Regions from separate parts of the Pseudoalteromonas sp. MMG024 genome, predicted to be linked through region 2. Evidence: predicted binding sites of a transcription regulator. Region 2 holds the regulator's gene; the other holds the start of a gene.

Region 1 (3,422 bases), on a different contig from region 2:
AATGGCCTACGCTAAAGGTATCGTATTCACTTTCTTCACGGAAAGGGAAAGGGTGCAAACCATCTTTTTGGCGAATGGTATGCATTTGCTCACGGCGACCTGTTAAAATTTTATGTGGATATGCCTGATGGCCAACATCCCAAATCAATCGGTCAAATGGTGTGTTATATACGTAATGCAACGCCACAGTCAGCTCAACGGTGCCAAGACCTGAGGCGAGGTGCCCACTACTTTGTGATACCGAGTTAAGTAAGTACTCTCTCAGTTCATCGCTTAGCTCAGCCAAGTTTTGCTGCGGGATTTCGCGCAGTTGCTCTGGCGTATTCGCTAAGCTTAATAATGGATACTTGCTACTATCAAATGTCATGATGTTTTAAATTCTATCCTAAAAATGAGTCGCCAACTTATTGTTATCGCTTATTTGGCGTACTAGGGATCAGTGATCTCTAGCAATTATATATTCTGCAATCGCTTTGAGTCGACCTGTATCGGCATCTATTTCAGACAAAGCGTTAATTGCTTGGTTCACAAGATTTCGCGCTTTATCTTTCGCGCCTTTAATGCCTAGTAAAGCAGGGTAGGTTGCTTTGTTGGCTTCGATGTCAGACCCTTGTGGTTTACCTAAGGTGTGTGTATCACCTTCAACATCAAGAATGTCGTCTTGAACTTGGAATGCAAGGCCAATTGTTTCAGCATAGCGTGCTAGTGCCGCAATTTCTAATTCGTTGGCATTACCGGCAAGAGCGCCCATCTTAATTGCCGATTTAAGCAGTGCACCGGTTTTTAATTTATGTACTTGCTCAAGTTGAGTTAGGGTAATTACCGAATCGGTTGCGGCAATATCAAGTGCTTGTCCGCCACACATACCCAATAATCCAGACGCATTTGCTAATGTGTTTACGATTTTTAGCTGGTTGTTAACAGTAGTGCCATTGAATTGTGATTCAGTAATGGTTTCAAATGCTAAACATTGTAGTGCATCACCTACTAAAATTGCAGTCGCTTCATCGTAGGCAATATGGCATGTTGGTCTGCCGCGGCGCAGTTCATCATCATCCATCGCTGGCAGGTCATCGTGTACTAACGAATAGCTATGAACGCACTCAATTGCGCATGCAATTCGGTCTAGATCGGCGTTGTCGGCGTTAAATAATTCACCTGTTAGGTAAACCAAAATCGGTCGTAAACGTTTGCCACCATTTAATAAACTGTAGCGACATGCGGCTACGAGCTTTTCATCCGTGTGATGTGACGCTGGAGTCAGCGCGCTCAAATTTTCTTCAATGCGCGGTATATACGCAGAGATTATAGAGTCGACAGAATTCAATGGAACGCCTATTGGTTAAAATCCACAAGTTGGGCATTATCATTTTGCCCCATCAAGATTTGCACTTTTTGTTGTGCTTGCTCAAGCTTTTGTGATGAAGCTGAGGCGAGGGCAATACCACGCTCAAATTGCTTTAACGCTGTTTCGAGAGGCAAATCACCATGTTCCATTTCAGTTACAATTGTTGAAAGTTCTGAAATGGCTTCTTCGAAGCTTAAATTTTCAGGCTTTTTGCTCGCCATAAGTTACCTGCCACGCAAAGTAAAAAAGAATTGGCTAATTTTATGGTTATTGCCGCGCTAATTCAATTTAACTTGCTAAATATCCTAACGAATGTGCTTTAACGCTTTGTTTTACTCCTATTTGAGCTAAATTAATTTGTTAAAGGTTGGGTTAAAGCGCATAAATTTGTGATAAATGCAGCTAAACTTTATTGCTAGCAGTATTAAGGTGATTCTGCCTGGGGCTTATCATGTCACTGTTTTTATTAAAAGCTAAGTTGATGTATGCAAAATAAATTACTAATACTTTGCTAGCGCTTGCCGATAAATAAAAGTAAATTATTATAATAGTTACGGTATCTTGTCTTCACGCAAGCATATTGAGCCTCAAATTTAAAACCCAAACTTGGTTTATAAGTATTACAACTGGGAGTCAAAGTGGATTTAGCAACGGTTATAGGCATTGTCGGTGCAATCGGTTTCATTGTGATGGCAATGGTCATGGGTGGTGATATTGGTATGTTTGTCGATGTGCCCTCAGTACTCATTGTATTTTGTGGTTCATTATTTGTTGTACTCTCTAACTACACTATGGGGCAATTTTTTGGCATAGGTAAAGTCGCTGGTAAGGCCTTTATGTTTAAAATTGAAGCGCCAGAAGAACTTATCGAAAAATCAGTAGAGCTGGCTGACGCTGCCCGTAAAGGCGGCTTTTTAGCACTAGAAGAAGCTGATATCCCTAACCCTTTTATGCGTAAAGGCATTGATATGCTAGTGGATGGCCATGACGCTGATGTAGTGCGTGCCACATTGCAAAAAGATATTAGTTTAACAACAACACGTCATGAAGCTGGTGCTGGATTATTTAAAGCACTGGGTGATGTTGCGCCTGCGATGGGCATGATTGGTACCTTGATTGGTCTGGTAGCCATGTTATCGAACATGGATGACCCCAAAGCTATTGGCCCTGCGATGGCGGTTGCTTTACTTACAACACTTTATGGTGCATTCCTTGCGAACGTAATCGCCATTCCAATTCAAGCTAAATTAGAAAACCGCAAAGATGAAGAGCAACTCAATCAGCGCTTAATTTTAGACGCTATTTTAGGTATTCAAGATGGCCAAAATCCAAAAGTGATCGAAGGTATTTTGAAAAACTATTTAGCAGAGTCTAAACGCCAAGTGGATACTGAGGGGTAGACAATGTCGGACGAAGCAGAAGAGTGTAAATGCCCGCCCCCCGGATTACCGGCGTGGATGGGCACCTTTGCTGATTTAATGTCGCTATTAATGTGCTTCTTTGTATTGTTATTAGCTTTCTCAGAAATGGATGTACTGAAGTTTAAGCAGATTGCAGGTTCGATGAAGTTTGCATTTGGTGTACAAAATAAGATTGAAGTTAAAGACATTCCAAAAGGTACTAGCGTTATTGCTATGGAGTTTCGTCCAGGTAAGCCCGACCCAACGCCGATAGAAACAATTCAGCAGCAAACCGTTGAGATGACGCAGCAAATGCTTGAATTTCAAGCCGGTGAAGAAGACAGTGCGGGCGGCAGACAAGAGCAACGCGGTAATCGCCGAGGTGGCGAATCGGCAAGTACCTCTAAACAAACCGCCAGTGAAGCGCAGCAAGAAAAAACCAACGAGCTACTTAAAAAAATCGCGCAGCAGCTGGAACAACAAATTATTGATGGCGCAATTGAATTAGAATCGCTTGGTCAGCAAATTGTGATCCGTATTCGGGAAAATGGCTCGTTTCCGTCGGGTAGTGCATTTTTACAGCCACAGTTTAAGCCAATTATTCAAGAAATAGCGGCATTACTAAATGATGTACCTGGCGAAATTACGGTATCGGGTCATACAGATGATTTTCA
Region 2 (3,422 bases):
ACTAAGTCTATGTAGTTCTGCCAGTAGCTGCGGGTCAGCAGGATCGGGCTGAGCGCGATTTTGAATGTGAGCAAACATTTCATTGATGGTATCAAGTGCCTGTAAAATCACATCCATTAATTCAGGAGTAACCCTGCGTTGGCCTTGTCGTAAAACATCGAAAATATTTTCTGCGCCGTGACATGCATCGACTAGCTCTGTCATAGACAAGAAGCCAGCGCCCCCTTTTACGGTATGAAACCCTCTAAATATCGCATTCAGTAAATCAGCATCTTCTGGATTATTTTCCAGCTCAACTAACTGTTCTGAGAGCAACTCTAAGATTTCACCGGCTTCGACTAAAAAGTCTTGTAAAATATCTTCATCGACATCAAAGCTCATGCATTTTTCTCCGATTAGAAGCCCAAACTAGACAGCAGATCGTCTACTTCATCTTGACCTGAAACCACATCTTCACGTGATTCAGCATTTATAATTGGACCTTCAGCTACTTGGTCTAATTCACCATCAGCAACCATTTGTTGTTCTTGTTGTATTGTCGTTTCAGGCGACTCATCATGTTCTACAGGTGTGCCAAACACGGTTAACATATGAATCAGGCTATCTTCGACTTCGCGGACAAGCTCGATCACACGTCGAATAACTTGACCTGTGAGGTCCTGATAACCTTGGGCCATGAGCACTTCTGTCATTAATGCATTTAATTTATCAGAATTAGTTTTTGCTTCGTCCATAAAGCCGTTTAGCTCATGACATAACACTTTAAACTCACCAACTTTAAGATCTCGCGACATTAATTTGTCCCATTTGGGCTTAATATTGTTGAGACCTGTTTGCAAGTTATCGGCAATAGGCAGCGATGCTTCAACGGCGTCCATCGTTGTATTCGCAGCTTGCTCTGTCATTTCCATAACATAATTGAGACGTTCTTTTGCGTCAGGAATAGACTCATTTGTTAACGCCGATAAAGTGGTATCAAGTTGAAAATTTTTCAATGAATCATGCAGTTGACGAGTTAGTTTGCCTACCTCACCAAATAATTCATCTTGCTCAATTGCCGTAACTTGCTTTAGCAGCTCTTGCGCTTGTTGTTGCTCATCGTTTTCAAGAAACGCAACTAGCTGCTTAGCTTGTTCTAAGGTAATTTGAGGCGCAGCACTTGCTGACATAAACCTCTCCTTCCCGTTAGCCTAAACGCTCAAAAACTTTATCAAGCTTTGTTTTAAGCGTTGCTGCTGTAAATGGTTTAACGATATAACCGTTTACACCTGCTTGTGCTGCAGCAATGATCTGCTCTTTTTTGGCTTCCGCAGTTACCATTAGTACCGGTATGTGTTTTAGACTGTCATCCGCGCGAATCGCGCGCAGCAAATCTATACCTTGCATACCTGGCATATTCCAATCCGTAACTACAAAGTCAAACTCTTGGTTTTGCAGCATAGGAAGCGCAGTGCTACCATCGTCTGCTTCTTGCACGTTTGTGAAACCAAGATCTCTTAACAGGTTTTTAATGATTCTTCTCATCGTTGAAAAGTCGTCAACTACAAGAATTTTCATGTTTTTATCCAAAATATCCTCCAGTGAGGTATGCACCTAATTGTTTACTTACTACTTTTATTCTATATCCAGTCATGGACTTTTGCTTTAAGGCGCACCATGGCCTGACTATGTATTTGGCTCACCCTTGATTCACTCACTTCAAGAATTAGCCCAATTTCTTTTAAATTCATTTCATCATTGTAGTAAAGTGACAGCACTAACGCTTCTCTTTCTGGCAAAGTTTGTATTGCCTCTACTAACGCTTTATTAAATTTATCTTGTTGAATATCAACTAATGGATTTTGTTCTTTATTGCCAAGCCCTGCGTCGATGACATCTTCATCAACACCGAGATCTTCAATGCCGATAATTTTACCATTGCTTATATCCCTTAGAATATGATGGTACTCATCTAGCGTAATATCAAGTTTTTCAGCTACTTCACTGTCTTTTGGTTCACGCCCGAGTGATGATTCTAGCTGATTTATGACCGCGGCGACTTCACGGGCGTTTTTATGTACTGAGCGAGGTACCCAGTCCCCTTTGCGCGTTTCATCGATTATTGCACCGCGAATACGAATACCCGCATAGGTTTCAAAGCTCGCACCTTTACTGCCATCAAAGTTCTTAGCAGCCTCGATTAGTCCTATCATGCCCGCCTGAATAAGGTCTTCGACAATCACGCTTGCCGGCAGACGCGCTAAAATATGGTAGGCAATGCGTTTAACCAACGGCGTATGCTGTTCGACAAGTTGCGATAATTGATTTTGATTAGCATAGGCAGCGGTTCTTTTCATAGGCGTTCCTAATTACTAACCAGTTTCTCAATGAAAAACTCTAGGTGTCCTGACGGCTGATTTGGAATTGGCCAGCTCGCCGCTTTAGTTGCAAGTGCTTTGAACGCAATTGCTGCAGGCGATTTTGGAAATACGTCAACAATGGTTTTTTGTTTACGAATCGCTTTTCGAATATTTTCATCAAATGGAACTGTCGCGACTAGCTCAAGTGATACATCTAAAAAGCGGTCGGTTACTTTTGATAATTTTGCGAAAAGCTCTTGGCCTTCTTTTAAGCTGCGTACCATATTCGCAACTATTTTAAATTTGTATACACCGTGCTCACGACTTAACACTTTAATCAGTGCATAAGCATCGGTTATTGACGTTGGTTCATCACACACAACAACAAGCACATCTTGTGAAGCGCGAGAGAAACTAAGCACCATATCTGAAATACCGGCCGCTGTGTCAACGACTAGTACATCATAGTGTGAGTCTAATTCGCCAAAAGCGCGAATAAGGCCAGCATGTTCAGATGGTGTTAATTCCACCATGTTTTGAGAGCCAGATGTCGCAGGTACAATTTTCATACCGTATGGCCCTTCAACTAAAATATCTTCGAGGTCACATTCACCTGAAAGCACGTGAGAAAGGTTGCGCTCTACACGCAAACCCAGCATTACATCACAGTTTGCTAAACCCAAATCGGCATCGAGTACCAGTACTTTTTGGCCTTGCTGAGCCATGGCAATTGCCATGTTAAGAGAGACATTGGTTTTTCCAACACCCCCTTTACCTCCAGTTACCGCAATTACTTTTACAGCCTTGTTGTTGTTTTTCATTTTCCGCAGGCCACTAGCTTGATCTAATTCTGGGTTAATCATACATTCCTACTGCTTGATGCGCCATGCTTGATGCACGTCTTGCTTGCGCGTTTGTTCGTTTTGCATACAGCTGCTGAGCTTTGCTGACCAATTTTTCCGCATTTGCCACACGAATGTCCTCTGGTACACGCTGCCCATTGGTAAGATAGCCTATTGGCAGACGATTTTGAATGGCTACACTGATAATTTCACCTAAACTTAGACATTCATCAAGTTTTGT

Evidence for each region. The regulator FliA, encoded in region 2, starts transcription of late flagellar genes. The targets are predictions, from matches to a motif close to CTAAAGNTNNNNNNNNNNNNGCCGATA.
Region 1: pomA (flagellar motor protein PomA) is a predicted target of FliA. The motif match lies at 1,849-1,875, and genes of this name have one in related genera.

What each region holds. Positions count from the first base shown of each region.
Region 1 is NZ_JAKFZO010000007.1:19,178-22,599, reverse strand. Features, by position in the region: gene dxs (1-deoxy-D-xylulose-5-phosphate synthase) at 1-367, opposite strand, end outside; gene ispA ((2E,6E)-farnesyl diphosphate synthase) at 437-1,294, opposite strand; gene xseB (exodeoxyribonuclease VII small subunit) at 1,336-1,569, opposite strand; gene pomA (flagellar motor protein PomA) at 1,987-2,748, shown strand; gene L1068_RS08035 (flagellar motor protein MotB) at 2,752-3,422, shown strand, end outside.
Region 2 is NZ_JAKFZO010000013.1:106,635-110,056, forward strand. Features, by position in the region: gene L1068_RS13970 (chemotaxis protein CheA) at 1-381, opposite strand, end outside; gene L1068_RS13975 (protein phosphatase CheZ) at 396-1,169, opposite strand; gene cheY (chemotaxis response regulator CheY) at 1,186-1,569, opposite strand; gene L1068_RS13985 (RNA polymerase sigma factor FliA) at 1,620-2,336, opposite strand; gene L1068_RS13990 (MinD/ParA family protein) at 2,345-3,202, opposite strand; gene flhF (flagellar biosynthesis protein FlhF) at 3,195-3,422, opposite strand, start outside.